Regions from separate parts of the Aeromonas sp. ASNIH7 genome, predicted to be linked through region 1. Evidence: predicted binding sites of a transcription regulator. Region 1 holds the regulator's gene; each other region holds the start of a gene.
What was found. The regulator LexA, encoded in region 1, represses DNA repair genes until DNA is damaged. The targets are predictions, from matches to a motif close to ANCTGTNTNNNNANACAGNT.

Region 1 (7,094 bases):
CCAATCCCAGCACGAACCAGGCGTCCAGCACCATGTTGACGAGATTGCCCAGGATCAGCAGCAGCATGGGACTGCGTGCATCCTGCATGCCCAGCAACCACCCCATGATGACCAGATTGCACAAGGCCGCCGGGGCGCTCCAGATCCGCACCGATACATACTGACCGGCATAGGTCTGTACCTCGGAAGAGCCGCCACCGAGGGCGATGATGGCAGGCAGGAACGGCAGCAACAGGAGCAACAGCGCCATGCCCAGTCCGATCGCCAAGCCCAGGGCCCGCGCCAGGGTGTCGAGCTGCCCTTCGGCATGGGCTGCACCCTGAGCCTGGGCAGTCAGCCCTGTGGTGGACATGCGCAGGAAGCCAAGCAGCCAGAACAGCAGATTGATGAAGGTAGCACCGACCGACACGCCGCCGAGAAACCAGGCCTGGCCAAGATGACCGATCACCCAGGTGTCCACCAACCCCAGCAAGGGTGTGGTGACGTTGGAGAACACCATGGGCAGGGCCAGGGCGAAGACGGCTCTGTGGCGGCGAGGATCCTTCAGCCAGGCGGGAATCAGCATGGTGCGCGCCGGGATCACTCGCCAGCCAGCCGCACGATGCGCGCGAAGTCGGCCACCATGGCCTGCATGTCCACGTGGGGCACCTCACCCGGTGCCACTTTGGGTCGGAAGGTGGCCACCAGCTTCCCCTCGGGGTTGATCAGCACGATGGAGGCGGAGTGGTCGATCAGGTAGTCCTTGCGATCCCCTTCCACGATGGAATAGACCAGCCCCAGATTGCGGACCAGAGGAAAGAGGGCACTGTGAGGTGCGGTCGCCGCCTTGAACTCGGGCTCGAAGAAGGCGGTATAGCTCTTCAGGCGGGCGCTGTCATCCCGCTGGGGATCCGCCGAGATGAATACCACCTGGCTAGTGGGGGCTATCTTCTTCAACGCCGGATAGACGCTGCGCAGATCCGCCAGCGTGGTCGGACAGACATCCGGGCAGTAGGTGTAGCCGATGAACAGAAAGCTCCAGTGTCCCGTCAGGTTGGCAGGGGTAAAGGGCTGTGCATCCGCATCCGTGAGGGTAAACGGGTTGATGTCTCGCCCCGCCGGGTAGTAATCGGCCTGTTCCGGCACCGCGGGCTGACTCCAGTAATAAGTCGCAGCAATGGCGCCGATGAACAGCAACAGCAGCAGGTAAAAACGTGGTTTAACCATATAAAACAAAGCCTTGCTTATGTTAGAAGCCCAGGGGGCAAAACCGGTAGGGGTCATTGTAACCCGCCCACCCCCGCCGCTGGCTAGTCTTGCATCCCGGCGGGAAAGCGTCTGTGCCATGGATCAGCCGCATCGGCGCCAAAACAAGAGCCCCGCTCTGGCGGGGCTCTTGTCTGTACAGGAAGAGGGATCAGGGCCGCAGCCTGTGCTGCGGCTGGGCACGTCTCAGGGGGACGCGCAGCGGGATGACGGGGGCAGTCCAGGGCTCATCCGGCAATCCGATGTCGTGATGACGGCGAAACAGACGAACCAGGCGGACAATCTTGTCTTTGGGGCACCCAAGCCAGATGGTCCAACCATCTCCCTTGTGATAGACCCAGAGCGCATAGAACCATGTCATCCGACTGCCCTTGATGAATCGGGTGATGGAAGATGCGGGCGCTGCGGCCGGCACCGGATCCCACGGCGAGCTTGAAGCCATACCTGTCCTCCTTGCTCAACAGGTCACGCTGACGGGTCTCTTTGTCCCCAACGACGAACCAACCACGGCAGCGTACTGACTGTACGAGTCCCCAGTCTGAGGCGACTCTCCCTTCTGCGCACCGACTCGGCGATCATGCATCCCTGCCATGGCGTACTGCCCGGTGCGACTCCCCCTTCCCTGATCACCGACCATGACAGGGGCCTTATCAAAGGATATATCCGAAATGCATGTCGTGCGGCGAGACTGTGCGCACAGGAAGGAGAAGCGAAAAGGTGGGGAGGGAGATGCCATCGGCAGATGAAAATGAAGAGGCCTCCCGCAGGAGGCCTCTTCATCGCATCGGATACTTACATCCAGTCGGCGTTGCGGATCACGCCGACCGCCAGGCCCTCTATGGTGAGGTGCTGACTGGCGAGATCCACCTCAATGGGGGAGAGTTCTTCATTTTCCGGCAGCAGCCACACCTGGCTGCCCTTGCGCTGGAAGCGCTTGACGGTGACGTCCTCGTCCAGACGTGCTACCACGACCTGGCCGTTACGTACCTCCTGGGTCTTGTGTACCGCCAGCAGGTCCCCGTCCATGATGCCGATGTTCTTCATGCTCATGCCCTGCACCCGCAGCAGGAAATCTGCCCGCGGGTGGAACAGCGCGGGATCCACCTGGTAGTGGCTCTCGATGTGTTCCTGGGCCAGGATGGGTTCACCGGCCGCCACCTTGCCGATCAGCGGCAGGCCGTTTTCTTCAGGCTGTACGTCCTCTTCTTCGAGCAGCAGACGAATGCCACGGGACGTGCCCGGCATGATCTCGATGACCCCTTTTTTGGCCAGGGCCTTCAGATGTTCTTCGGCCGCGTTGGCCGACTTGAAGCCAAGCTTCTGGGCAATCTCGGCGCGAGTCGGCGGCATGCCGGTCTCGTTCATGTTCGCCTTGATGAGCTCGAGTACTTCAGCCTGGCGAGGGGTAAGGGGTTTCATAGCATGGGCACCTGTCTTTTTATACAGCACACTGGCAGTATATACAGTGCTGGGGCCAAGGCAAGGCGCAACTGGCATTTGTCGCGACCCGACGCACATTTGTCCCTCCCCCCGCCCTGAAGTGCCGACTCATCGTACCTCTCGGCGACAAGCAGTCGGTGATTTGCTATGCTCACGCCGCATTTTTTTGGAGAGCAGACGCACATGTCCCTTGGACAGAAGATTTCCAGAGCCATCCTGCAATGGCCGGTCAGCGGCTTGGTCAATCACAAGAGCCTGCCGGAAAACCCCATCACCGAGCTCAAGCTGGATCCGGCCAGACCCATCGTCTATGCCCTGAAGACCAGCTCGATCACCGACCTGATGACCCTGCAACAGTGCTGCGAGGATCTCGGCCTGCCCGGCCCCTTCACGCCGCTGGAGCTGAACGGTCAACTGCTGCCACGCTACGTCTGTCTGGATCGTCCGCCTCCCCTGTTCGGCACGCGCAACAAGCCACTCCCCTTCCTGCAGGAGTTCCACCAGCTGCTGGACCTGCACAAGCAGGATCCGGCGCTGGACATCCAGGTAGTACCCGTCACCCTGTTCTGGGGCCGCGCCCCGGGCCGGGAAGGCGAGGAGGCCTCCGGCTGGAACATCATCAGCAGCCTGGCGCCAAACCGCCTGAAGAAGGCGCTGATCGTGATCCTGAAAGGGCGCGAGAACCTGGTGCGCTTCTCCCCGCCCCTCTCCCTGCGCTACATGGCGGACAAGCACGGCACCGACGAGGCCATCGCCCACAAGCTGGCGCGGGTGGCCCGTACCCACTTCAGCCGCCAGCAGCTGGCAGCCACCGGGCCCAAGCTGCCGAACCGCAACCTGCTGTTCAAGCAACTGCTGGATTCGAGCGTGATCCAGCAGGCCATCGAGGAGGAGGCCAGACGGGAAGGGATCAGCCTGGAGAAGGCGCAAAAGCGTGCCCACGGCTACATGGACGAGATCGCCTCCAATTTCTCCTATCGGTTGATCCGCCTCGGGGAGAGTTTCCTCGGCTGGCTGTGGAACAAGCTCTATCGCGGCCTCTCGGTCAACGGAGCAGAGCAGGTGCGTCAGCTGGCCCAGGAAGGGCACGAGATCGTCTACGTCCCCTGCCATCGCAGCCACATGGATTACCTGCTGCTCTCCTACGTCATCTACCACCAGGGCATGGTGCCGCCCCACATCGCGGCGGGCATCAACCTCAACTTCTGGCCAGCAGGCCCCATCTTCCGCCACGGCGGAGCCTTCTTTATCCGCCGCACCTTCAAGGGCAATCCGCTCTACAGCACGGTATTCCGGGAGTACCTCAACCTGCTGTTTGCCAAGGGCTACTCGGTGGAGTTCTTCACCGAGGGCGGGCGTTCGCGTACCGGTCGCCTGCTGCCCCCCAAGACCGGCATGCTGGCCATGACCCTGCAGGCCATGATGCGCGGGCTGGACAGGCCGGTGACCCTGGTCCCCGTCTACCTCGGCTACGAGCACGTGATGGAGGTGAACACCTACCACAACGAACTCAAGGGGAGCCGCAAGGAGAAGGAGAGCTTCCTGCAGGTGCTCGGCATCCTGCGCAAGCTGCGCAACTATGGCCGTGGCTTCGTCAATTTCGGCGAACCGCTGACCCTCAACAGCTACCTCGGCGAACATGTACCCACCTGGAAGGAGAGCATCGGCCGGGAGGAACGTCCCGAGTGGATGTCCCCCACCGTCAACCAGCTGGCCGAGCTGCTGATGACCCGCATCAACGATGCCGCCGCCGTCAACGGCCTGACCCTGAGTGCCCTGGCCCTGCTGGCCGCCGAGCGCCACGCCCTGACCCGGGACGAACTCCAGGCCCAGCTCAACACCTATCTGGACCTGCTCAAGCAGGTGCCCTACAGCCCGCACAGCACCATGCCGGACGAGGACGCCAGGACCCTGCTGGAGCAGGCGATGGAGCTCAACAAGTTCGAGGTGAGCGAGGACAAGCTGGGCCAGATCATCAGCCTGGACCGCTATCAGGCGATCCTGCTCACCTACTACCGCAACAACATACTGCACCTGTTCGCCATGCCCTCCCTGGTGGCGGCCCTGATCGAGCGGTGCGAGGGGATCTCCCGCAGCGAGATCGTCGCCCGCTGTGTCGACATCTACCCCCTGCTCAAGACCGAACTCTTCCTGCGCTATGAAGAGGACGAGCTGCCTGAACTGATCGATGCCCTGCTGGCCGAGCTGTTACGCCAGCAACTGGTCGAGGCACGCGACGGCGGCTACTGGGTCAACCCCGGCAACCAGATGCGCCTGCTGCTCTTGGCCGAAAGCATCCAGGAGACGCTGCAACGCTACGCCATCGTGCTGACCCGCATGCTGGCCCAGCCCCACATCGAGGCGGAGCAGCTGGAAGCGGACGGTCTGATGATGGCGGAACGCCTCGGCACCCTGCACGGCATCAACGCCCCCGAGTTCTTCGACCAGAAGCTGTTCAGCACCCTGATCCACACCCTGCGCAGCGAAGGCTATCTGGATCCGGGCTGCAAACCGGATCTCGGCCGCTTCCAGGCATTGGCCGACAACATAGTGCCGCTGCTCAGCAACAAGATCCGCCGCACCATCCAGGCGGGCAACCGGCTCTGAGGCGTCGACACCCAACAAAAAGGCCGCATCATGCGCAATGCTGATCAGTTAAGGATCCATTGACCGATCCTTCTGCTGTAGGACAATCCGGAACCAATCACTGGTTCCGGATTTTTTATGTCTATTGCAAACGATCTGAACGATGTTGTTGAGGCATCTGGCGACATGCTGGCTCGGCTGGCCATTTTTGCCGACCATATTCCCGACGAATGGATTACTGCCGCTGCCGCCTTGTCTGAAAAGGCCACTATCCGCCGACGCCGCTTACCTTCTGATATGGTCTTGTGGCTCGTCGTGGGGATGGCCTTTTTCCGCAATGAGCCCATCTCCGAGGTCGCTCGGCGCCTCAACATCTGTGCAGAAGGGTTGGCCAATGATGCCTTGCTCGCGGACAGTGCCCTGTCTCAGGCCCGTCAGCGACTCGGCAAACAGCCGCTCGAGTGGCTGTTCAAACAGTGCGCCGATGTGTGGGGGCGGGAACGTTATCCTGAAGACCATTGGCACGGTTTACAGGTCTTTGCCATCGATGGGGCCCTGTTCCGAACCCAGGATATGCCTGAACTCAGAGCACATTTCGGCTCGGGTAACACCTCAACCAACCGGCAGACACCCTACCCGATGCTGCGGTTGGTCACGCTCATGAATGTCCGCTCGCATGTCATTGCCAACGCGGCCATCAGCCCGTACCGCAAAGGGGAAATCCCCCTGGCCAGCGAGTTCATTCACTCATTGCCGGACAAGTCAGTGACCCTGCTGGATAAAGGCTTCTTCGGTGCCGACCTGTTGCTGCGTATTCAGGCCGAAGACACCGACCGTCACTGGCTCATCCCGGAACGCAAGGGGCTGGTATACACGGAACTTGAGCGCTATGGCGACGGTGACCGTCTGTTGCAAATGACGGTCTCGCCTCAGGCTCGCAAGAAAAACCCGGCGTTGCCGACACACTGGCAAGTTCGCGCAGTGACCTATGAGGTGGCAGGCAAGGAGAAAACGGTCTTTACCTCCCTGCCCGTGGCGCGATTCAGTGCAGCTCAGGTGGCGACCCTGTACCACGAGCGCTGGGAAATCGAGCTGGGATACCGGGATATCAAAAGCGCGATGCAGCACAACGCCATCACGCTGAGAAGCAAGAAAGTGGACTTGGTCTATCAGGAGCTGTGGGGATTGCTGCTTGGATACAATCTGGTCAGGCGGGAGGCCAGCCAGGCCGCCATAGCCCATCAGCGAGCGCCCAATGAGGTGAGCTTTAAGTTTGCCTGTCAGTTCATCGCGAACCAGATGGCAGTGATGGCGGGCGCGTTATCGCCAGCCCATACGCCACGGAGGTTGGCGGAGTTGCGGGGCTGCATAGGCGTCATGTTCATAGAAAAACGCCCCAGGCCATCGAGACCCAGGGCGGTGAAGATATCAAAGACCCGTTTTCCGGTAAATCGCAATGCGGCTCCGCTTAAGTGAACAGCATTGCGCATCATGCGGCCTTTTTTTCATCAAGGAAGGGGGGCGGGTTAGAGGTAGTGAACCATCACCCCGAGCAGCACCAGCGCCCCCACGTAGTTGTTGTTGAGGAAGGCCTGGAAGCAGGCTTCCCGCTGCCGCTCCCGGATCAGTCGCTGCTGGTAGACGAACAGCGCCGCCGCCCCCAGCAGTCCCCAGTAATAACCTGACCCCAACCCCATCAGCTGCCCGACCCCCAGCAGGATCAGCAGGGTCGCCAGTTGCAGCGCGCCGATGATCCGCTTGTCGTGACGGCCGAACAGGATGGCGCTCGATTTCAGGCCGAGCTTGAGGTCGTCATCCCTGTC
Region 2 (7,094 bases), 2.0 Mb from region 1:
ACTCGAAATCCGCCAGAGTCAGGTAAGGGTCTCCCCCTTCCAGCAGGGAACGCTTGATGGAGGAGAGCTCCCCCGGGCGACCCGGCGTGAAGTAGTCGGTATCAAACCAGTCCAGCACGGCTTTCAGTTCGGAGTTGGCGTAGTAGAAGTCATACGGGTTGTAGCCGCGCGACTTCAGGGACTTCACCTCGTCCACGTTCAGACCGAAGATGGCGCAGTTCTCGGCCCCCGCCTCTTCGGCGATCTCGATGTTGGCCCCATCCAGCGTCCCGATGGTGATGGCACCGTTCAGCGCCATCTTCATGTTGCCGGTACCGGAGGCTTCGTAACCTGCGGTGGAGATCTGCTCAGAGACATCCGCCGCCGGGATCAGCTTCTCGGCGAGGCTCACGCGGTAGTTCGGCATGAACACCACTTTCAGCTTGCCCTGGATACGGGCGTCGTTGTTGACCCGCTCCGCCAGCTTGTTGATGGCGTAGATGATGTCCTTGGCCAGCTTGTAGCCGGGCGCCGCCTTGGAGCCGAAGATGAACACCCGCGGATGCATGTCATAGTCCGGGTTCGCCAGCAGGCGACGGTAGAGCGCCATGATGTGGATGAGGTTCAGCTGTTGACGCTTGTACTCGTGCAGACGCTTGATCTGGACGTCGAAGATCGCCTCCGCGCTCACGTCGATACCGGTTTCCGCCTTGATGACCTTGACCAGCTTTTCCTTGTTGTGGCGCTTGATGGTCATGAACTGCTGCTGGAACGCCTTGTCGTCGGCAAACTTCACCACGCTACGCAGCTTGTCCAGTTGCAGCGGCCACTCCTTGCCCACCACCTCGTTGTAGAGTTCGGCCAGTTCCGGGTTGCAGGCCAGCAGCCAGCGACGGGGAGTCACGCCGTTGGTGACGTTGCACATCTTCTCGGGCCACAGCTCGGCATACTCGGGGAAGAGATCTTCCTTCACCAGCTTGGAGTGGATCTCGGCCACGCCGTTCACCTTGGAGGAACCGATGACGCACAGGTTGCCCATGCGCACCTTGCGCACGTCACCCTCTTCGATGATGGAGAGCTTGGCCTTGATGGCATCGTTGCCCGGCCACTTGGGCTCCACCAGCTCGTTCAGGAAACGGGCGTTGATTTCGTAAATGATCTCGAGATGGCGCGGCAGTACCTTCTCGAATAGGCTGACGGACCACTTCTCCAGCGCTTCCGGCAGCAGGGTGTGGTTGGTGTAGGAGAAGACCTGATAGCAGATGCCCCAGGCGGTATCCCAGTTCAGCCCCTCTTCGTCCACCAGCACGCGCATCAGCTCGGGGATGGCCACGGTGGGGTGGGTATCGTTGAGCTGGATGGCGATTTGCGCGGCAAAGTTGCTGAAGTCACTGCCATGCACCCGCTTGTAGCGACGCATGATGTCCTTGATGGAGCAGGCGCAGAAGAAGTACTGCTGGATCAGGCGCAGCTCCTTGCCGGCGTCGGTCTCATCGTTCGGGTAGAGCACCTTGGAGATGGTCTCGGCCTGGGCCTTCTCGGCCTGGGAGTCGATATAACCACCGGCGTTGAACACGTCCCAGTCGAAGAACTCGGAGGCGCGGGATTCCCACAGACGCAGGATGTTGACGGTGTGACCACCGAAGCCGACCACCGGAATGTCCCAGGGCACCCCTTTGATCTTGCGACCGGCGTGCCACACCTTCTTCAGGCCACCCTTGTCACCAAAGACGGTCTCCACGTAGCCGTAGAGCGGGATCTCCTGCACCGATTCCGGGCGGCAGATCTCCCAGGGGTTGCCATATTCGCGCCAGGAGTCCGGACGCTCGATCTGACGGCCATCCTGAATTTCCTGACGGAACAGGCCGTGCTCGTAGTGGATGCCATAGCCCACCGCCGGGTAGTTCAGAGTGGCCAGGGAATCGATGAAGCAGGCAGCCAGACGACCCAGGCCGCCGTTGCCAAGGGCCATGTCAGGCTCTTGTTCACACAGATCGGTCAGTTCCAGACCGAGTTCACCCAGCGCCTCTTCACAGACTTTGTAGAGGGAGAGGTTGTGCAGGTTGTTAGAGGTCAAACGCCCCATCAAAAATTCAGCAGAGAGATAGTGAATCGCACGAGTATCTTTCTTGAAGTGAGTCTGCTGAGTACGGGTCAGGCGCTCGTACACCTGTTCATTGACGGCGGCAGCGGTCGCTTTCCACCAGGCATCCGGAGAGGCTTTCTGTTCGCTTGTACCCAAGGTAGAACGCAGGTGACGCACGATACTCGCCTTGAGCTGATCTTTATCCAGTTGGAGATCCTGGTCTGTCTTCTTCTTGGTAGCCATAAACCATTTTCCTTCGTTACAAATAAAAAATGTCATCCCATCGGGGGGACCGGCGCTGTTATCTCAGAATATGCTCCGGCGGGGGCATACTAGCTAAAGCCAAGGGTTTAAAAGTTAACGTGAGTCACACTTTAACGCATAAAAATGACAGTTTCACCATGAAAACCCTTTCCTTAAGCCAGTCTGAATAAAATATAAATTTCGTTTTAAATCATGGTGATACATGAAAACAAAAAAGATAGTTTCATGAATAGGTTTTCAATGATTGCCTGTGACTGAAAATACGTGAAAATAATCGCCAACTAGGGAGAAATTGAAAGCGCTTTCAATTCACACCTCCTCGTCAGGTAATAAAAAGGATGCCCCAATCGGAGCATCCTTTGATTTCAATTAACCATGTGCCTTGAACTGATTGCTCATAGGGTCGTAGTGATACCCGATCTGTTGCAGACGGGTAGCCAGCTGATCTTCTGTCATGTCGTAGTAAGCCAGCAGCTCTTCCAGACCATCACACTCCAGCCGCAGCTTCTCGTTGATGATCCCGAGCAGAATGTTCGCATCCAGTCGTTGCAAGGTACTGACGTCCATCTCGCTCCCTCCTCTCCCCATACAGGACTGTATAACCATGAGCGCCGACCCGAAGTTTGTCTACAGGTTAAAAAACACCCTGTATAAGGAAGATATAAATATTCTTTTTAATCATGGAGTTAAAATCATCCCCTGTTAATCGGCTCACACTTTTAGCCACAAATGACTTGTCACTCCTTGCGAACAGAACTACTGTATACGCATACAGCATGGTTATTCATACAGGAACGACATATGAGCCAGCCCCTGAGTCTTTGCCCCCCTTCCTCCTCTGCCGGTCTGATCACCACCTGGCCCACTCGCCATCAGAGCAAGATGGGACAAGAGCAGCGGCGCGGCCCTCTCCATCAGGAAGCGCCGCTGCTCGATGCCCTGGGGCAACTGAGTCAGTCTGACAGTGGCTGGATCCTTCTCGTCGCCCCGCCAGGTCTGCCCGCCGCCGCGCAATTGCAGGCCAGAGGGATCAATCCTGCCAGGGTGCTTGTCGTGCACGCCCCCAAGATCAAGAATTGGCAGCGCCTGCTGGAGCAGAGCCTGATGAATGGTCACTGTGCCGCCGTGCTAACCTGGCTGCCCGAACAGGTCGCTCTGGACCGGAGCACATTGAGCACCCTGGGCCAACGTGCCGGTGTCCTGACCCGCTTCTTCGAGCCCTCAACCCCTCTGGGTGGGGCACTGAGCTACGGCGGCCAGGATATCTACCTGAACCACTGATCGCCCCTTCGGCGTAACAGCCAATGCGCCGGCATTGCCCACCGGGTTATCCAGGCTTCCGACCCGGGATGCCATGACGACAAAGACAAAGCAGCACAGCAGCACAGCAGCACAGCAGCACAGCAGCACAGCAGCACAGCAGCACAGCAGCACAGCAGCACAGCAGCACAGCAGCACAGCAGCAGTAAATTTGCTCAGGCCCAGACCGTCAAATGGGGCCCGTAAAAAAGGCGACCCGAGGGTCGCCTTTCAACATGCTGCTGTACGGGGGCTAATCGCTCTCCGTTTGCATCGAAGTCCGATTGATCAAGCCAGCTTGGTCTCCAGCTCGGCAATCTTGGCGGACCAGTAGGCCGGGCCGGTCTCGTGGATGTTGTTGCCCTGGGAGTCGACCGCCACGGTGACCGGCATGTCTTCCACCTCGAACTCGTAGATGGCCTCCATCCCCAGATCGGCAAAGGCCACCACGCGCGCCTTCTTGATGGCTTTCGCCACCAGATAGGCGGCGCCGCCCACCGCCATCAGGTAGACAGCCTGGTGCTGCTTGATGCTCTCGACCGTCTTGGGGCCGCGCTCGGACTTGCCGATCATGCCGATGAGGCCGGTTTCTCCCAGCATCATGTCGGTGAATTTGTCCATCCGGGTGGACGTGGTGGGGCCAGCCGGGCCGACCACCTCGTCACGCACCGCATCGACCGGGCCCACGTAATAGATGAAGCGGTTGGTGAAATCGACCCCTTCCGGCAGTCCTTCACCTTTTTTCAGCATGTCGGCGATGCGCTTGTGGGCGGCGTCGCGGCCGGTCAGGATCTTGCCGGAGAGCAGCACGGTATCACCGCTCTTCCAGCTGGCAAGCTCTGCCTTGGTGATGCCATCCACGTTGACCCGGCGCACATTGCCACCGGACTCACGGGTGATCTCCGGCCAGTCTTCCAGCCTGGGGGGTGTCAGCTCCGCCGGGCCGGAACCATCGAGTTCGAAATGCACGTGACGAGTGGCGGCGCAGTTGGGGATCATCACCACGGGCTTGGAGGCGGCGTGGGTCGGTGCGGATTTCACCTTCACATCCAGCACCGTGGTCAGGCCGCCCAGCCCCTGGGCACCGATCCCGAGCTTGTTGACCTTGTCATAGAGCTCGACCCTCAGCTTCTCTTCGGTGGTCTCGGGACCACGGGCAATCAGCTCCTGGATATCGATGTGCTCCATCAGGGCTTCCTTGGCGAGCACCGCCGCTTTCTCGGCGGTGCCGCCGATGCCGATGCCGAGCATGCCGGGCGGGCACCAGCCAGCCCCCATGGTCGGCACCGTCTTGAGCACCCACTCCACGATATCGTCGGAGGGGTTGAGCATCACCATCTTAGATTTGTTTTCGGAGCCGCCGCCCTTGGCCGCGATACTCACTTCCACCTTGTCGCCGGGGATCATGTCGATATGCACGACAGCGGGGGCATTGTCTTTGGTGTTCTTGCGGCTGCCGGCCGGATCCGCCAGCACGGAGGCGCGCAGCGGGTTGTCCGGATTGGTGTAGGCGCGGCGGGTGCCCTCATCCACCATCTCCTGGACCGTCATGTCGCTGTCCCACTGTACCTGCATACCGATCTTGACGAAGCAAGTGACGATACCGGTATCCTGACAGAGCGGGCGATGACCTTCGGCAGACATGCGGGAGTTGATCAGGATCTGGGCCAGGGCATCCTTGGCGGCCGGGTTGATCTCGCGGTCATAGGCGGCCTTGGCGGCCTGCACGAAATCGAGGGGGTGGTAGAAGGAGATGTACTGCAGGGCGTCAGCAATGGAATCGATAAAGTCCTGTTTTCTAATGATGCTCATATCATCCTCACTGGTCCTTGTTATCGCTTGCGCGAGCAAGGGCTTCCATATGAGCCGGGCCTTCGGCAGGTGGCAAATGCACCTGGAGCCGGCAGACTGCGGCGTGTTTTTATAACGGTGTTTTTCTTAAAAATGCTGGCGGCCATGATACGCTTGACCACCCGAACCGGCTAGGGAGCCGGGCGCAAACTGTTGCCTATGTAACAAAAAATGAAACCAAGACTGCATATCCACCATTTCGACCCGCAGGCCTCGCACCACACCTGGTTTGCCTGCCTGCAACACCAACCCTGGGCCATCCTGCTGGAATCCGCCGGCCCCCTGGGGGCTGACAACGGTTTTGACATCATCAGCGCCGATCCGCTTGCCACCCTGGAAACCCGGGGTACCAGCACCTGCCTCACCCGGGATAACCACCAGCACCATCATGACGGCGATCCCCTCGCCCTGCTCGCCAAGACCCAGCAAGCCCTGCTTGGGGAGCGCGTTGAGGATGACTCGGGATTGCCGTTTATCGGGGGAGCCCTGGGACTCTTTGGCTACGATCTGGGCCGACGATTCGAGCGTCTGCCCGCAGTGGCGCAACAGGACATCCAGGTGCCCGACATGGCGGTCGGGATCTACGACTGGGCGCTGCTGCGAAATGTCGCGACGGGACACTGGCAACTGGCCCACTGGGGTGATGAAGCCGGCCTCGCCCGCAGGCTCGACTGGCTGATGGCGCAGCGCGAACGAACCACCCTCCCCCTTCGCCTGACCGGCCCCTGGCAGAGCAACATGACGCGGGCCGAATACGGAGACAAGTTTGCCCGTATCCAGGCCTATCTGGCGGCGGGGGATTGTTACCAGATCAACCTGACTCAGCGCTTCAGCGCCCCTTATCAGGGGGATGAATGGTCCGCCTATCTCGCCCTGAGCGCCGCCAACAAGGCGCCGTTCTCCGCCTTTGTCCGCCTGCCGCACAGCGCCATTCTGAGCCTCTCCCCGGAGCGTTTCCTGCTGCTCGACAAGCGCCATATCGAGACCAAGCCCATCAAGGGCACCCGGCCTCGCCACCCTGATCCCGCCCAGGATGCCAGGGTGGCCGAGTCGCTCGCCAGCGCCGACAAGGACAGATCGGAGAACCTGATGATCGTCGATCTGCTGCGCAACGACATCGGCCGGGTGAGCCGGCCGGGGTCGGTCACGGTCACGCACCTCTTTGCTGTGGAATCCTTCCCGGCGGTGCATCATCTGGTTTCCACCATTCACGGAGAACTGGATGCTCGCTGGCAAGAAGTGGATCTGCTGCGGGCCTGCTTCCCCGGCGGCTCCATCACAGGGGCTCCCAAGATCCGGGCGATGGAGATCATCGAGGAGCTGGAACCGGTGCGGCGCAATGCCTACTGCGGCAGCATCGGTTATCTGAGTCAGCACGGAAGGATGGATACCAGCATCTGCATCCGTACCCTGATCGCCGAAGCCGGTCAGCTGCACTGCTGGGCGGGGGGCGGCATCATCGCCGACTCCGATCCCGACGCCGAATATCAGGAGACCTACGACAAGGTGGCCCGCATCCTGCCACTGCTCGATGCCCTTTGACCCCATCCGGCCCTGCGGGGCCGACACAAGGAGACCCATGGAGATGACGAGCGCCGAGCTGCTGACCCGCTTT
Region 3 (7,094 bases), 1.0 Mb from region 1:
GCTGCCAAGCAGCACCATGGCGTAAATACTGCCGGAGAATCCCAGGATCCCCAGCACAAAGACGGCGCCCGCGAAGGTGATCACCTTGCCGCGCACGCCGCACAGCCCCAGCACCAGCAGGGCCAGGGCGTGGAAAAACTGGTATTGCACGGCGGTGTTGAACGCCGCCAGCAACGAAGGAGCAATGCCGGTCGCCGCCAGCCCGTGAGCGCCGTAGGCCCCGAGCATGGTGGCCGTCAGGCCGAAGAAGCCCGCCAGCACCAGCCAATGTCGTTGGATCTGCATCTTCTCTCCTTGCACGCTTCTTCTCTCGACCCGCTCGAGATGGTCAGGAGCGGCCCACCGCCGCGATAAAATCCTTGATCCGCTCCGCAGCCAGTCGCAGGTTCTCCTGCTCGCTCATGCCGCTCGCCTTTCTCGGTTTGAAACCATGATCCCCGTCGGTCAGCCAGTGGACCGATACGGCGGGTGAGAAGGGGAAATCGGCCAGCTCGGCGCGGGAACCGAAGGTATCGCGCTCCCCCTGCAGCAGCAGCGTGGGCGTCGTGATCAGCTTGAGCACCTCGCCCCGCCATGCGTCGGGCTTGGCCGGGGGGTGGAAAGGATACCCGAGAACGATCAATCCTGCAGCATCCATCTCGTCGCCCCCCTCGCAAAACAGCTCGGCCGCCATCCTTCCCCCCATGGACTTGCCCGCCAGAAACAGCCGGGGATGGGCAAACTGACGCACCATCTCGCGCCAGTGGGCGAGCAGCACGGGTTGTCTGTCCGGCGGCCTGCGTTTGCCGTCCTGAGCCCGTTTGGTCATGTAGGGGAAGTTGAAGCGCACCACCTCGATCTCCGGCCCCGCCAGCAGTCGCGACAACTCGGCCAGGAAGCTGTGCTCCATGCCCGCCCCCGCGCCGTGGGCCAGCAGAATGCGAACGGGGGCGTCACTCGCCCCCTCTCTTGTCAGGTCAGTCACCAGGTCAACTCCTCAGGCATCGGCAAGGCGGGCACGCCTGCGGGCCTCTTCCTGCTCCACCAGTTCCAGCATCCAGTCGCGAAAAGCCACTATCTTGCCCTGATCGGACTGCTGCTCCTGACACACCAGATAGAAAGCGTTCTTGCTCACCAGCACCTGCTCGAACGGGCAGATGAGACGCCCCGCCTCGATCTCCGGCTGGGCCAGCACGCTGTGGCCGAGCGCCACCCCCTGACCGTGGATCGCCGCCTGGATCACCATGGTGGAGTGGCTGAAGATGGGCCCCTGATTGACATTGGGCGCGTCGATATCGAGCTGGCGGAACCAGGCCTTCCAGTCGCGCCGGGAGGTGTCGTGCAGCAGGGTGTGACGGGTCAGATCGTCCGGGGTGCGCAGGGGCTTGGGGCCGGTCAGCAGCAGGGGGGAGCAGACCGGGATCAGGTACTCGGTGTGCAGCTTGTCCGAGCGCAGCCCCGGCCAGTTGCCGCGGCCGTAGTAGATGGCCACGTCCACGTCGTCGGTGAGGGAGCCCTCGTCCATGTCCACCGCCTTGATCCGCACATCGATGTCCGGGTGGCGTTCGCTGAACTTGACCAGGCGGGGCACCAGCCACTGGATGGCGAAGCTCGGCTGCAGGGAGACGGTGAGCGCCCCCTTGGCGCTGCGGGCCAGCAGCTTGTCAGTCGCCTCGGAGATGGAGGCAAAGATGTCCTTGATATCGAGGAAGTAGCTCTGCCCCTCCTCGGTCAGTAGCAGGGAGCGATTCTTGCGGCGAAACAGCTTGATGCCGAGATACTCCTCCAGCGCCTTGATCTGGTGGCTGATGGCTGCCTGGGTCACGAACAGCTCTTCTGCTGCGCGGGTAAAGCTCAAGTGACGAGCCGCGGCTTCAAACGCTTTCAGTGCATTGAGCGGAGGTAAACGACGAGACATGGAATCGGCCGACGATGAATTTTTCTAATGGGGCGCATTATAAATTGTCGGTTGCGGGTCGACCAGTGAATAAACATAATTCGCCACGCAATTCGTTGTCATATGGCTCACACCTTCTCTTCCATGTTGGTTTACATGTGGTTTTTGTGAGTGAGTCGACAGTGATTGTGGTGTTGTGTTTCTTCCTCTGCGGGAAGAAGGGCTAAATCAGGTCGATTTAACCCAGTCTGTCATCTGAATGTGTTTGGCGCCTCCGGTTGGATGGCGCCTTTTTTCTTATCCTCCCCTACACCCGGAACTGGCCCACCAGTTGCTGCTGCTTGTCCGCCAGTTGCGACAGCTCGCGCCCGTTGTCAGCGGAGGTCGCCGCTTCCGCCCGAATGGTATGGCTCACATCGCGAATGTTGCTGACGTTGCGATTGATCTCGTCCGCCACGCCGCTCTGCTCCTGCGCGGCCCTCGCGATCTGCTCATTCATCTGGTGGATGGTGCCGACCGCCTGGATGATCTGCTCCAGCACGCTGACCGACTGCTCCACCTTGGTGAGGGTCAGATCCGCCTGGTGATGGCCGGTCAGGATCGCTTTCACCACCGCCTCCGTCCCCGACTGCAACTGGCCGATGAGGTTCTGGATCTCGACGATGGCGTTCTGGGTTCGGCCCGCCAGGTTGCGCACCTCGTCGGCGACCACCGCAAAACCGCGCCCCTGCTCACCGGCTCGGGCCGCCTCGATGGCCGCGTTCAGGGCCAGCAGGTTGGTCTGCTCGGCGATCCCCTGGATCACCACCAGGATGTCGTTGATGTTGTCGCTGTTGGCGGAGAGGTGCTCCACCACTGGTTTGGCATCGCTTATCACCGTCATCAGTCTGGACATGGCCTCCTGGGTCTGCGCCACCACGGACTTGCCCTCCTGGGCCGCCGTGTCGGCCTCATCGGCCGCCGCCACCGCCGCATTGGCATTGCCAGCGACCTGCAGGGCGGTAGCGCTCAACTCTTCAAACGCGGTCGCCACCAGATCCACCTCCTGATACTGGGACTGCATGCCGGCGCTGGTACGGGCTGCCCCTTGCGCCGCCAGGGCCGCACTGGCCCGAGTGCCCGCAACGGTGTCGATCACCTGGCTGATGGTGGATTGCAGCTTGTCCAGAAACTTGTTGAACCACTTGGCCAGCTCGCCTATCTCGTCATCCCTGCGCAGATCGATGCGCTGGGTGAGATCCCCCTCCCCGCTGGCGATGTCCTTGAGGCGTGCCACCACGGCGCGGATGGGCGCCACGATGCGCTGGGCCATCAGCCAGATGCAGAGCAGGGCGAGCGCCGAAATCCCGCCACCTATGGTGAGCTGGGTGGCCACGCTGCGCTGGGCCTGATCCTCAAGCTCCCCTTGCAGTTGCAGGGCCGAGGCGAGCACCACGGCACGGGGCAGCTCGATATAGATGCCCCACTTGCGATCCGTACGGCGCATGCTGACCGGCACGAAGGTCTGCAACAGGGCGCCGTCCGGGCTCCAACGGGTGGCCACGTCCCCCTTGGCGAGCCAGCCGTCGAGATCCTGCGCCAACGGCGATTGCGCCAGGCGGTTGCCAAGGGCGACCGGGAACCCTTCCACGCCGGCCACCCGCCCTTCACTGCTGAGCAGAAGCACCTTGCCCTGCCCCTTGTAGAGGGTCCGGCCCATCTCTTCCACCAGGCTCTGCAGGGTCCCCAGGGAGATGTCGACCCCCACCATGCCAAGCAGGGAGCCCTGGTCCAGCAGCGGCACGGTCACCGAGGTCATCAACACCTGCTGGGTTCCCACCTCGTCCACATAGGGTTCGAGCAGACAGAGCGCCTTGCTGCGGATGCTGCAACTGTACCAGTCGTTCTCAAGGCCGCCGTGTCCGGAGGGCTTGTCGTTGGCCAGCATCGCCTCGTCCATCACCTCCAGGCTGACCTTGCCGTCGACCCTGGCCCAATAGCTGGAAAAACGCCCCTTGTCGTTGGCTCCAAGCGCCGTCGACCCCTGATAGTTGTCATCCTCCCCGTCGAGCTGGTTGGGTTCGAATACCGCATAGACACCGAGCAGGTTCGCTGACGACTCCGCAGCATCCTGCAACTGCTGGTTGACGGCATTGCGCAGCGCCTCGGAGTGAACGAAGTTGTCGGCCGCGTTCTTGCGCTGGAACAAGATGCCCTCGGCAAGCAGGGTCGCCCTGAAGTAAGCCTCATCGAGGTAGCTGGTCACCCGGGCTGCCTGGGTCGCCCCCATGGCCTGCATCCAGTTTTCTGCCGCGTGCTGCCCCTCCAGGGTGGTGGAGGTGAGCACCTGCTCCTGCATGCGGGCCGCGTTGAAAAGAGAAGAAGCCACCAGCGCGACGGCACTGGCCAGCAGACAGCAACCGGCGATCAGGGTGATCCGTCCCTGAACAGAAAGAGAACTCATGCCACTATTTCCTAACGTCTACAGATGTGAACACTGTATCGGTTTTGGATACAAAAACTTAACTAAATCAGCAGAGATCCAGGCTTAATTGATTGATTTCACCCGCTCCGGGCAAACCAACGACCAGACCGAGCAGGCGAATGGGCTTTCCTTGAGCCCGTTGCAGTCCCTCGTGCAGCAGATCGTGGAAACGGGCCGCCTGATAACTCCCCTTGCGGTAGACGGTGGTCTGGTGAAAATCGGCAAACTTCAGCTTGATCCCCTGCCCCATCAGCATCTCCGCAGGGCAGGCCTTGGCAAAACGCTGCTCCAGCTCGGGAATGAGCCGGCTGAGCACCTGCCAGCAGGTGTCCTCGTCCAGCACGTCGCTGGCGAGCGTCGTCTCTACTCCGATGCTCTTGCGCACCCGCCTGGCCTGCACCGGCTGATCGTCATGCCCCCAGATGCGGCCGGCCAGCATCTCCCCGAGCTTGCCGAAACGGGCGATCAGCTCCTCGTTGCCGAGCTGGCGGGCATCTTCGCACGAATACAGCCCGAGGGACTCCAGCCGCTCTGCCGTCTTGCGGCCGATGCCGGGCAACTTGCCAAGGGGGAGCTGGCGCACGAACTCGTCCACCTCCTGGGGGCGGATGACGAACAGGCCGTCAGGCTTGCGCTGCTCGGAGGCGAGCTTGGCCAGAAACTTGTTCGGCGCCACACCGGCCGAGGCAGTCAACCCAAGCTCGGCGCTGATGGCGGCACGGATCTCCGCCGCCATCAGGGTGGCGCTGCCACCGCAGCGGGGACTCAGGGTCACGTCGAGATAGGCTTCATCGAGGGAGAGCGGCTCCACCTGCTCGGTGTAGCGCAGGAAGATGGCGCGCAACTGGCGCGAAGTTTCTTTGTAGACGGCCATCCGCCCGGGGATCAGCACCAATGGCGGACAGAGCTTTCTGGCCAGGGCGCTCGGCATGGCGGAGCGCACCCCGAAGCGGCGCGCCACGTAGTTGCAGGTGGAGATGACCCCGCGTCGGTCGGCGGCGCCACCGATGGCGAGCGGCACCTCCCTGAGGGCCGGGTTGTCCCGCATCTCCACTGCGGCGAAGAAGCAGTCCATGTCGATGTGAATGATCTTGCGCATGGCCGTGTCTGTTGCTGTGTCGACAGCCTCCCGAACAGATCATAGGGATAGACCCTGGGCATCCGGCGAGGAGGCGTGTCGAACGACAAAAATACTGTATGGATAACCAGTTGAACGTTCCATGCTACCCCAAGCCTGTCATTTCTGCCAGTCTGCGCGCGGGCGCGGCGGCATAGACTCTCAAGGCCACATCCACACGAGACTCAAGGAGGAGAAGCATGAGCATCATCCGGGCGGGGCTCTGCCTGCTGCTGTTGCCGCTAGCGACCATGGCCAAGGATCACCCGACAGCCGAATGCAGCTGGCTGTACAAGCGCATCGAGATACTGGAAACCGCCATCAGGCAGGGAGATGAACTGGGCACCAGGGAAGAGCTGGCAAAGCGAAAGAAAGAGTTCAAGGCAAAGGCATGCAGCCAATATGACTACTGACCCCATGCCACATAAAATAACGAGCCGACCCAGGGGTCGGCTCGTTTCGTTGCAAGGCTGCCTTCAGAGCGATATCCGTCGTTAGATGATGCGGTTGTCCACCAGCATCTTGCGACGAGCCTCTTCCTTGGCCATCTTCTTCTTGCGGTTGTCGCAAGGCTCGGGGCAGTCGCACTCCTTCTCGATCCCGATGGAACCCAGGCCGCCACAGGAGCCGGAGATGGACTTGCGCTGGAAAATGTAGCCGATGGCCATGGCCACCACGACCATCAGAAACACCCCGAAGGTGATCAGAAAGATCTGCATGTAGTTACCCCTTACTTCTTGACCAGATATGGTTTGAAGGCATCCGAATAAGCCTCTTCGAACCCGTCATCCGTCTTGGTGATGGTGAAGATGGCCAGCCCCCGTTCCTTGGCATAGGCCAGGCTCTTCTCCGGCCCCATGACCATAAACACGGTCGCCAACCCGTCTGCAGTCATGCAGGAGGGGTGGATGACGGTCACCGACACCAGGCGGTGCTGGATGGGCTTGCCCGTCAGCGGATCCATGGTGTGGGAGAAGCGCTTGCCGTCCAGCTCGTAATAGTTGCGGTACTCGCCCGAGGTGGCCACCCCGTTGTCACCGGGCAGGATCACCTCCTGTACTGAACCGGCATTGACGGTCGGCTTCTCGATGGCGACACGCCAGGGATGCCCCTTGCCGTTGACACCGTTGATGCGCAGCTCGCCGCCTATCTCCACCAGATAGTTGCGCGCCCCCTGGGACTCCAGGTACTCGGCCACCTTGTCTACGCCAAACCCCTTGGCAATGGCGGAGAGATCCACGTAGAGGTCCGGGATGTCCTTTTGCAGGGTATCGGCATCGGCAGAGGTTATCACATGCAGATTGCCAAGGCCCGTCTTCTGCCGGGTCTGGGCGATCAGCTCGTCGGACGGCACCTTGGTCGGTCTGGCATCCGGCCCAAAGCCCCACAGATTGACCAGAGGACCGACGGTGACGTCCAGCGCCCCGCGGCTCTCGCGGCCAATGTGAATGGCCTCGGTCACCACCCGCGCGGTATCGCGGGAAACCACCACAGGGGTATTGCTCTTGTGCTGGTTGAAGCGTGACAGCTCGGAATCCGGGCGATAGGTCGACATCTGATCGTTGACCCGCTCCAGCAAGACGTCGACCTCGGCTTGCAGCCTGGCGGCATCCTGAACAGCGCTATCTGCCACCTTG

Region 2: C2U47_RS22030 (DUF4250 domain-containing protein) is a predicted target of LexA. The motif match lies at 3,087-3,106, and genes of this name have one in related genera.
Region 3: dinB (DNA polymerase IV) is a predicted target of LexA. The motif match lies at 5,532-5,551, and genes of this name have one in related genera.

Annotation. Positions count from the first base shown of each region.
Region 1 covers NZ_CP026226.1:1,914,107-1,921,200, forward strand. Annotated here, with positions in the region: gene dinF (MATE family efflux transporter DinF) at 1-565, opposite strand, end outside; gene C2U47_RS09065 (SCO family protein) at 580-1,206, opposite strand; gene C2U47_RS09070 (hypothetical protein) at 1,397-1,606, opposite strand; gene lexA (transcriptional repressor LexA) at 2,038-2,664, opposite strand; gene plsB (glycerol-3-phosphate 1-O-acyltransferase PlsB) at 2,869-5,292, shown strand; gene C2U47_RS09085 (IS4-like element ISAeme15 family transposase) at 5,410-6,747, shown strand; gene ubiA (4-hydroxybenzoate octaprenyltransferase) at 6,798-7,094, opposite strand, start outside.
Region 2 covers NZ_CP026226.1:4,704,963-4,712,056, forward strand. Annotated here, with positions in the region: gene C2U47_RS22025 (glycogen/starch/alpha-glucan phosphorylase) at 1-2,308, opposite strand, end outside; gene C2U47_RS22030 (DUF4250 domain-containing protein) at 2,699-2,896, opposite strand; gene C2U47_RS22035 (cell division inhibitor) at 3,131-3,610, shown strand; gene C2U47_RS22040 (fumarate hydratase) at 3,917-5,440, opposite strand; gene pabB (aminodeoxychorismate synthase component I) at 5,651-7,021, shown strand; gene C2U47_RS22050 (CoA pyrophosphatase) at 7,065-7,094, shown strand, end outside.
Region 3 covers NZ_CP026226.1:876,246-883,339, forward strand. Annotated here, with positions in the region: gene C2U47_RS03905 (DUF423 domain-containing protein) at 1-285, opposite strand, end outside; gene C2U47_RS03910 (alpha/beta fold hydrolase) at 329-964, opposite strand; gene C2U47_RS03915 (transcriptional regulator GcvA) at 977-1,897, opposite strand; gene C2U47_RS03920 (methyl-accepting chemotaxis protein) at 2,184-4,319, opposite strand; gene dinB (DNA polymerase IV) at 4,387-5,439, opposite strand; gene C2U47_RS03930 (hypothetical protein) at 5,658-5,870, shown strand; gene nqrM ((Na+)-NQR maturation NqrM) at 5,952-6,176, opposite strand; gene C2U47_RS03940 (FAD:protein FMN transferase) at 6,188-7,094, opposite strand, start outside.